3 regions of the Paenibacillus tianjinensis genome follow, and region 1 is predicted to be linked to each of the others. Evidence: predicted binding sites of a transcription regulator. Region 1 holds the regulator's gene; each other region holds the start of a gene.
What was found. Region 1 encodes LexA, which represses DNA repair genes until DNA is damaged. Its sites were predicted from a motif close to CGAACATATGTTCG; they were not measured.

Region 1 (3,277 bases):
GTAATGCCTTTTTGTATACATGGCTAGATGATTTCTCATTTACAGCCATTCGCATTTGGATTATATTGGAATGGCTGAGAAAATAGCTTCACTTCATGTGAATAAATGTATGAACATAGCTTTTAATTCAGAATGGGAGTGGTAGGGATGCCTGCAGGAATCGCCTGGTTTATGACCGCGTTTCTTGTGCTTTGGACGGGCACGGCGGTGTTTGCTACGATTAAACCACGTTATTTCTGGCAGATTACCCAAGGCTGGAAAGCTTTCAAAGAGCCGCCAAAAGCATATTTTGTCTTTTCTGCTATCGGCACAGGGATTTTTGCAGTTATTGGCCTAGCACTATTATTATTGCCTTTCTATCATAGCCGTTAGACGAACCTTGGCTACCGTATATATAAATATCATTTACAGGCCATTTTATGGCTTACCGAAGGAGTAGACGAACGATGAGTGTAACGCCAGGGGCTTATTTTCTGAGTGGATTCGGAGTATTTGCCGTGTTGATCTGGCTGGTATCTGCCGTGGCGTGTATCTACGCTTTTGTGTTGTTTGTTAAGCTTGCACGCAGAGGGATAACGGCACTAGACCTGTACAATTATTCCAAAAACCTTGAAATCCGCGCTAAATATGAATCAGCCAATAAGGAGGGACCGTATTGAATGCGACTTATAAGGTGCTGGTAACTGATGCTGATCTGTTCACTGCTGCGCTCGCTGAGGCGAATATATACGTAGTGCAGATGCTAGAAGGACAGCCGCATGTTATCGCTGATTACGCAGGACCTCTGCAAAAATGGACACCTGATTATATCATGCTGGCGGGAATGGCCTACAAACGTTCGGAGTATGAATTCCGGGTGCGTCTGCCCAAAAAATAACAACTGCCAGTTCACACAAACCGATGAAGCCGTAATTGCATCTCTTATACTATCAAACGTAAAAGAGGTGGAATTAATGACAGAAACAGAACGGTTAAGAATTCGCAGAGCGATCCGTGTATTGCTGGCACAAAGAGCGGTTTTACGGGAGCGGCTTGAGGAAATCAATGAGAATTTGCGCCGGGTGCCTAATCCAAGCCGGGCCAGACGTGAATTACTGGCTGCCAGGGTCTCGATCCGGGAAGCATTGCGCCTGAACCGTATCGCGATCAGACTATTGCGCAGTGTGCTGTAACCGTAGCTGTTGTTGGGGATTACTTTAATATGTAGTATGAACATCATATGAATAAATGAGAACACCTCTACCGGTGCAAGAGCGGGTAGAGGTGTTCTTTTGACATGGAGTGACGTACGAATTAGGCATAGATTTACTCCCTAATCGTCACACGCGTGCCAATGGGGACTATACGAGATAAAGCGAGAACATCATTGTTATACATCCGGATGCAGCCATGGGAGACCCTATGACCGATCGAAGCAGGGTCATTCGTTCCGTGAATGCCGTAATGCGGTTTAGACAGCCCCATCCAAAAGGCACCAAAAGGCCCGCCGGGATTAGGCTGCTTGTTAATGATAGTATACTCGCCTGTAGGTGAAACAGTCAGCATGGTGCCGATTCCAACGGGAAAACCACGGGTCACAATGTCGTTATCCAGCAAATACAGCATGCGCTGCGACAGATCAACAATTATCCGGTAATTGGGCAAAGTCATCAGCACTCCTTCTGCTACCAGGATATGTGTGGAATGCTGCAGGGGTTCCCGTTAGAAGAGGCTAATGGTGATGAATTTCACCGGTATGAACAAGTGTTCTGAAATGATAAAGTGGGCACAATAGAACGGAAAAAGCTGTTCCGCTTGGAGAGCGAAACAGCTTCTGTGAGGGGATTTTCTAGTGAATATCTCGGAAAAGTCCAATGACTCTACCTAAAATGGTAACACGGTTCAAGCGGAGAGGTTCATAAGCCGGATTCTCCGGCTGCAGGCGGATATGGTCTCGTTCTTTGTAGAATGTCTTAACAGTTGCTTCATCTTCTTCAGTCATCGCAACGACGATATCTCCATTGTCTGCTGTCTGCTGCTGGCGGACAATAACATAGTCGCCGTTCATAATTCCCGCATCAACCATGCTGTCTCCCAGTACAGAGAGCATGAAAACTTTGTTGTCGCCTACATAGTGGCTAGGTAGCGGGAAATAGTCTTCAATATTCTCTGTAGCTGTAATAGGCACCCCGGCGGTGACTTTACCTACAACAGGAATACGGGTTACTGTTTGTACAAATTGATGTACATTCTCAGAATCTTCCTGTCCAAGCAGTTCTATCGCACGCGGCTTCGTAGGGTCACGACGGATAAGGCCTTTCTTCTCAAGACGATCCAAATGACCATGTACTGTGGAGCTGGACGCAAGACCAACAGCTTCCCCGATTTCCCGGACAGACGGAGGATAACCCTTGCTGCGGACTTCGTTACGTATAAATTCCAGGATCGCCAGCTGACGACTCGAAATCTTTGACATTGGAATCAACCCCATATAGTATGTTTGGGAAAATTATAACATAGAACCTCCGTTCGTACAAACATTAGTTCTAAAATTTTCAAAAAGGCATAAAAACAGATGAACATGCACCTAAAGCTGCCTAATAAATTAAGGGGAACAATTGTTCGAAAAAACTATTGATCAAAACACTTGTTCGTGTTATATTATTTTTGAAATTAAGAACAAGTGTTTGGAGGTCGATGATAATGCTAAAATACAGTACATACCGCAGCATCTACGATGAAGCCCGCGAGGTTCAGTCTTCCGGAGATGATTCTGCTTCAACTTATGCATCAAGTCTAAAGAATTCTGCAGCGTTCGTATTCAATATGCTAATGAAGGTATTTGTGAAGGATAACTTTATAAAGCTAGCTTTAGTGTTTATGCTCGTTGTTTCAGGTTTTACAGTTGTAGGTAATGTTTTTGCCGGATCAGTCTCCTCTATGACAGAAGGTAAGCGGGTAGTGGTTGAACGCGGAGACACGCTCTGGAGCATTGCACGGGAACATAAACCGGATAACATGAGGACCGTCGTATATATAGAAGGAATTAAAGAGACAAGCGGACTGAAGAGCAGTGACATCCAGGCCGGAGATGTGTTAACCTTGCCTGTATATTAAATATAATTTCAGCACGATAGAATAACATGAAGAGCTTTCAGGGGGGAGACCTTGACAAGCTCTTTTTCTCATGGCAAAGTTAGAATGAATTTATAGGGGAGGGGAAAGCATTGAATATAGACGAATTGGTCGCACGCATCAATGAATTGGCTCGCAAACAGAAAAGCAGCGGCCTGAATGA
Region 2 (3,277 bases), 1.2 Mb from region 1:
GCCTCTGCGGCTGTAATCATTCAGTATCAGCGAGGCCGCTCCAGCGACTGATCCTTGCGGATTCAGCGCAATGTAAGTAGGATTCTCGGCATTAGGCTCATATTCCGCAAGGTCTTCCTCATACAAAAAAGAATCATCCAGCTCATTCCGGTGTTTCCGGCAGAAGTTCAGGAACTCTTCTTTTCGAACCTCATCCAATTTTTCTATAATCAACAGACTTCCCCCTATCCGAATCTAACACACTTGAATCCTTTCCCCTAGGCCTCTAAGCTATTCGCTCCATCATTTTACCAGAGTATGGAACCTCCCGGCTAACCCTCCAAGCCGTTAAACTTTCTAAGCAGTTCAATAAATTCATGCAGCTGCTTGTCTTCCCAGCCGGCAATCCGCTCATAAAACAAAGATCCCTTCTCTTTAAGCGCTTCAACCGTCATTTGCTGCCCATACTCAGTCAATGACAAAAGAATAGCCCGGCCATCCTCAGGAGAGGCCTCTCTGCGCACATAACCCAAAGACTCCAGTTGTTTGATCAACCGGCTGACCGAGCTGCGGTCCATGGCCGTAGAATCCGCCAGCACAGCAGCACTGGCCGGCCCGTAAGCGTACAGCCACCGGATTAGATGAAATGCAGCAGGCTGTAATGAAGCATCGAAGCGGGCTGCGGCTCTGACATTTATGGCATGCGAGGCACTGAGCAGTGCATTCAACTGCTCTCCTAATGCCTCTTCAAGCTGCTCCCTTGGAGCATTTTCTGAGGTGTTTCTCTGCAATTTCCTCACCTTTCTTTTTATAGGAACAACATTGATGTATAGTTTAATTGATATATATCAATCATATCAATATAGCTGACATATATCAATCATATTCATTTACTTCTAAAACGAATTGTATCACACCAAGGAGATCGAACTACGGGGATAGGATATTAATTTCAAACATACAAAAAGGCACGTATAACACCGAAAGGGTGATTATACATGCCTTTATTAAATCCATGATGCGGTCGAGAGGACTCGAACCTCCACGATATTGCTACCACACGGACCTGAACCGTGCGCGTCTGCCAATTCCGCCACGACCGCATATTATGTTGACTCGCTCTCGCGGCCACAAGATAGATCTTAACATGTGGAGAAATTAGAGTCAACCTTTTTTTTATTTTTCAATTGTTTTATTAATTTTTGGATATTTATTGCTTTTAATTATAAATTAGAGGTATAATAAGAACAAAGGTTCGCATACTATAAATGAGGTGATTTATAATGGCGACTACCAACAGATCTACACTAAACACACCAACTATTCCTGAAGATATAACTAAAGACGAACTATCCCTTGTCAGAAGCTACTTGCTGCTAACGTTTATTCATAAAGTATTTGAACGTGATTGCCGGGTCATCGGCAAGAGCGGGTTGTTCAAGACTCCTCAGCTCTATATGGAGCTGGTGTCCGGTGCAACTAAGAAGACCTCTCTAATGCTCCAGGAAGTAACGCGTGAGCTGACCTCCCGTAATTTGAAGATCACTACTGTCCGCCAGGATCAGCGCGGCGTTGAAGCTCAATATACCTGCCGGGGCTACACTGGTGAGATCAATATCCAATGGCCCGGCTTCCGCAGTGAGATGATGCAGCGCATGCGCGCTTACCTGGGACTGAATCTTGAGCTCGCCGTTCTGCCTAAACCGGAAAGCGTAGAACAGATGGCAATGTCCATCTAACTTTGATGGCTATCTTCACAACACAACAGATGCAGCCCCCGTCCTATTGGATGGGGGCTGCATCTGTTGTTCGAGAGTAATCCTATAATTCTTCAAAAGCCTGTCTCGGTTCCGAGAAGGGCTGGAATATGTAGTTGCGGTCGAGCTTCACTACACGTTTATTGGGACGGCGCACCATCACCTGAGAATCATCCCAAGCCAGAATGATGCCTTTGACATCATTGCTCTCCAGAGCATCACGAATGACACGTATTTTCTCGCCGGAAATGCGGTAGGCATCCAGCTGTTCATCGCTAATCATAAGCTTGTAAACCCCCTTCGGTTATAGCATGTATCATTCTGAAATAGATAACACCCTTGTATCCAAAAAAAGACCCAAATGATAGCTCATTTGGGTCTTGCCTGCTTAACCAAATTCCTATATCAGCGCTTCATTCTTCTCAAACCAGAAATCAAGAACTTTAGCGGACATCACACGTTGTTCCAGATACTCAACCTGATTTTCTGTGAAATTCTCTTTCCAGTTGAAATCCAGTTCTTGACACAGACTAGTGATAGTCAAAAGTTCCGACCATGCGACATAACGTTTGTACCAGAAAAATTGAGGATGTTCAATCATATAGGGATACAGGTCGTCGAACTCTGTGTGTTTACAATCCAGCGCACGCTCGAAATGATCCTTGGCCTCGGTTAGTTTATCAATAAAAAATTGCTCTGTCACCGGTTCTTTCCCCATTGTGACGCCTCCTCTCCTATGTCTAATGCTTATTATAAAGGAAAAGTTATAGGGTGAAAAGAAGATGTTTTAAAAATAGGCCTTGGTTCTGTTAATTGTCATGGGTTATTCGCCAAAGACAACCTTACCGTCTTCAAGCGAGGTGATGCGGACAAGAGACTCAAGCCGGATGCCCTGCTCTCTAATTGTACGTGCTCCTGCCTGGAAGCATTTCTCAACGACAACACCCAGCCCGACCAGTTCAGCCCCGGAACGCTGAATAATCTTGATAAGTCCGCGTGCAGCATCACCGTTAGCGATAATATCATCGATAAAGAGAACTTTATCATCTGGCGAGATATATTGGCGGGATAGCATAATATCGGTCACGATTCCTTTGGTGAACGACGGAACCCGCTCGCATAGCGCGTCGGGATCGGCCAGCAGCGTTTTTTTGCGGCGGGCGAACACCAGCGGCACCTTCATTTCCAATGCGGTGGCAAACGCCACGGCAATACCCGAGGACTCCACGGTAACCACACGTGTAACACCGGCATCCGCAAATCTCCCGGCAAACTCCCGTCCCATTTCCATCGTAAGGATAGGATCAACCTGGTGGTTAAGCAGAGCATCCAGCTTCAGCACCTGATCCGAAAGGACAACCCCTTCCTGCAAAATCCGCTGTTTCAAAACTTCCATGACTGTGTACCTCCATTACCTTTATAATTCCAGACGTTCCACTTTCCTGATTGCTCATTTCATTAGGCGGAAGTCATGTCCTTCTGCTCATCATCATAACCTGTACTATACGGACTGCACAAGGCAATCCTGCGGGCGCTGCCCA
Region 3 (3,277 bases), 190 kb from region 1:
CCCTATCACCTCATGCTATTTTCTTATATATAGATTGAACCTAAAGATTATTTTTTACAGAAAAACGCCCTGCTACAATATTCACAGGGCGCCCTTAGCTAAATATACTATTCGATTTCGAGCAGCAAGTTTTCTTCTTCCTCTTGTTCTGCCGCAATCTCTGACTCTGATGGCGCAGCTACAATCGTAGTTAAATTGCTTGCTTCACGGATCTTATTCTCAATCAGCAAGGCAATGTCCTGATGTTCCTTCAGGAATTGCTTGGCGTTCTCGCGTCCTTGACCCAGACGTTCACCTTCATAGGAATACCAGGCACCGCTCTTGTTGACGATATCCATTTCCGTTCCGATATCTACAAGGCTTCCTTCCTTGGAGATGCCTTCACCGTACATAATATCAACATCTGCCTGTTTAAATGGAGGTGCTACTTTGTTCTTAACGACCTTGATCTTCGTACGGTTACCCACTACATCATTGCCCATCTTGATGCTCTCTACACGGCGTACATCAAGCCGTACCGAAGAGTAGAATTTCAAGGCCCGGCCGCCAGGGGTTGTTTCCGGGTTACCGAACATCACACCAATCTTCTCACGAAGCTGATTGATGAAGATAGCGATTGTATTCGACTTGTTGATTGCACCTGACAGCTTACGCAAAGCCTGGGACATCAAACGAGCCTGCAAGCCGACGTGGGAATCCCCCATATCGCCTTCGATTTCCGCCTTCGGTACCAGCGCTGCTACAGAGTCCACAACGATAATGTCTACGGCACCGCTGCGAACCAGGGCCTCAGCGATTTCCAGCGCCTGTTCACCTGTATCCGGCTGAGACAGCAGAAGCTCATCAATGTTTACGCCAAGGGCATTGGCATATTTAGGATCGAGCGCATGCTCAGCATCGATGAAAGCAGCTTGTCCTCCAAGCTTCTGTACTTCTGCGATGGCATGAAGAGCAACCGTTGTCTTACCGGAAGATTCCGGTCCGTATACTTCAATGATGCGGCCTTTGGGAAGTCCGCCAATACCCAGTGCAATATCAAGTGCTAAGGCTCCACTAGGGACAACTTCCACTTTCATATGAGTGGATTCACCCAGTTTCATGATCGAACCTTTACCGAATTGTTTTTCTATTTGACGAAGCGCCATATCAAGCGCTGCACGACGATCTGACAATCAGACCACTTCCTTCACTTGTTTATAGTAATATAATAACGTGTTTTGGAGGTCTTGCCAAGCTTTTTTTCGAACATACATTCGTTTTTTTTGTTTCCCTCAGGGATACTCCCTTTTATTGTAAGCCTCCTTCCGGTTTGATGCTTTCTACACAATCATTAACCAGCCGGAGAACAAGACTCACACACAAAGGAGCTGCCGGCAGGAAAACGCCGCAGTTATAAAAACAAAAAACCGCAGCAAATGGTTCACAATGCCACGGTTCTTCCGTATAGAGAATTATATAACGTTAATACCTGTTATTGCAAGGCCGAACCTTCTAAAGGCGTCTCCACCTTGCGTTCCTCCAGCCTGCGCCAGAGACGGTACAGCAGCGCTTTGACAGAACGCAGGCGGATATTCTCACGTGTGCCTTTAAGATTAAGCTCAAAGACCTCGGTCTTCTGTCCACGTTCCGCCAAACCAACGAATACAAGTCCAACAGGCTTGCGTTCCGAATATCCCGGTCCCGCTACCCCGGTAACGGATAAGCCGAAGTCGCTGTCAGCCAGCATCCTTACCTGATCGGCAAGCACCTCTGCCACCTCACGGCTTACAGCACCGACTGCATCAGCACCTTCCAAATAAGAGGCAGGTACATTCAGCAGCTTCTTCTTCAGCTCATTGGAGTAACAGACAACGCCTCCTTTAAACATAGACGCGCTTCCTGGTATGTTCGTAATACTCTCCATCAATAAACCGCCGGTACAACTCTCCGCCGCACTAAGTGTCAATCCGGCGTCTGCCATCCAATCCACCAGAAGCTGTTCCAGCGGAACATCAATATTGGCATACATATGCTCAGGAAGAATCTCTTTGATTGTCTGCTCCAGTACATCCAGCTTTTCCATTGCTTCACGTTCAGAAGGCGCTTTAGTTGATATCCGTACCGTCACTTCGCCTTCCTTGGCATAAGGGGCTATCGTCGGATCACTCTGACCCCGAATCAGATCAATCAGCTTGTCCTCAAGCAGTGATTCACCGATACCGGCAAATTTAAGCATCTTGGAGTAAATCGGCATTTCATTCGTGAGCGCATGCTGCAGCAGCCATGGCTTGGCCTTGTCAATGAACATCGGCTTCATCTCCCGCGGCGGGCCGGGAAGCACGATGTAGTATTTATCCTCATGAGCAAAAGCAAGACCCACTGCCAGACCGATTTCATTCGGCAGCGGTGTTGCTCCTTCGATAATGAGTGCCTGCTTGCGGTTGTTCTCCGTCATTACAATTTTGCGGTCATCGAAAAACCTCTGCACATGGTCCATCGCAAGCTGGTCGATATGAACCGTACGGCCCAATGCTGCCGCCAGCGCTTCCTTGGTAAGATCATCTTCGGTCGGGCCGATTCCGCCGGTGAACAGGATAATATCCGCTCGGCTCTTGGCAATTTCTATCGCTTGCTGGATACGGCTGCTGTTGTCCCCAACCACCGTTTGAAAATAGACGTCTATTCCCATCGCGGCCAGCTCTACCGATAAAAACTGCCCGTTGCTGTTTACGATTTGTCCAAGTAATAGCTCTGTGCCCACGGCAATAATTTCTGCTTTCATAGCTGGTTTCTCCTCCTGGCTATAGGGTGGATGAGTATTTTAATCTAAGCGTTATGCAGCTCCAGCAATTCCTTGTTTTTCACGAAGTAATCAACCCCGGAGTAGATCGTGATGATAGCTGCAGCCCAAATGGCGATATCATCCAGAGGGATGCTGACGAACTGAAACGGGAAGTTGTTGAGCAGTAGTAGTGAAATAGCGACAATCTGTGTTACCGTCTTAATCTTGCCCCATTTGCTGGCAGCTACTACCTTGCCTTCAAGCAGTGCCACCTGGCGCAGACCGGTAACCGCAAACTCGCGGCTGATGATTACGATCGCAATCCATGAATCGCATCTTCCCAGCTCCACAAGCGAAATCAGTACTGCGGAGACCAGCAGCTTGTCCGCGAGCGGATCGAGCAGCTTGCCAAGATTGGTGACCATGTTATATTTGCGGGCAATGTAGCCGTCTATACCGTCCGTGCTGGCGGCAAGAAGGAAGATCACAGCTGCAATCAGATGATTAACCGACAGC

Region 2: a site for LexA is predicted at 1,224-1,237, ahead of JRJ22_RS09885 (YhjD family protein). Genes of this name have one in related genera too.
Region 3: a site for LexA is predicted at 1,243-1,256, ahead of recA (recombinase RecA). Genes of this name have one in related genera too.

What each region holds. Positions count from the first base shown of each region.
Region 1 is NZ_CP070969.1:3,432,395-3,435,671, reverse strand. It holds gene JRJ22_RS15505 (DUF6199 family natural product biosynthesis protein) at 148-372, shown strand; gene JRJ22_RS15500 (hypothetical protein) at 447-659, shown strand; gene JRJ22_RS15495 (hypothetical protein) at 656-877, shown strand; gene JRJ22_RS15490 (hypothetical protein) at 954-1,172, shown strand; gene JRJ22_RS15485 (L,D-transpeptidase) at 1,306-1,644, opposite strand; gene lexA (transcriptional repressor LexA) at 1,829-2,455, opposite strand; gene JRJ22_RS15475 (LysM peptidoglycan-binding domain-containing protein) at 2,683-3,096, shown strand; gene JRJ22_RS15470 (DUF896 domain-containing protein) at 3,207-3,277, shown strand, end outside.
Region 2 is NZ_CP070969.1:2,270,815-2,274,091, reverse strand. It holds gene JRJ22_RS09900 (GNAT family N-acetyltransferase) at 1-213, opposite strand, end outside; gene JRJ22_RS09895 (MarR family winged helix-turn-helix transcriptional regulator) at 312-770, opposite strand; tRNA gene JRJ22_RS09890 (tRNA-Leu) at 999-1,082, opposite strand; gene JRJ22_RS09885 (YhjD family protein) at 1,263-1,718, shown strand; gene JRJ22_RS09880 (hypothetical protein) at 1,801-2,019, opposite strand; gene JRJ22_RS09875 (hypothetical protein) at 2,137-2,454, opposite strand; gene JRJ22_RS09870 (xanthine phosphoribosyltransferase) at 2,560-3,132, opposite strand.
Region 3 is NZ_CP070969.1:3,622,227-3,625,503, forward strand. It holds gene recA (recombinase RecA) at 108-1,172, opposite strand; gene JRJ22_RS16340 (competence/damage-inducible protein A) at 1,472-2,761, opposite strand; gene pgsA (CDP-diacylglycerol--glycerol-3-phosphate 3-phosphatidyltransferase) at 2,806-3,277, opposite strand, start outside.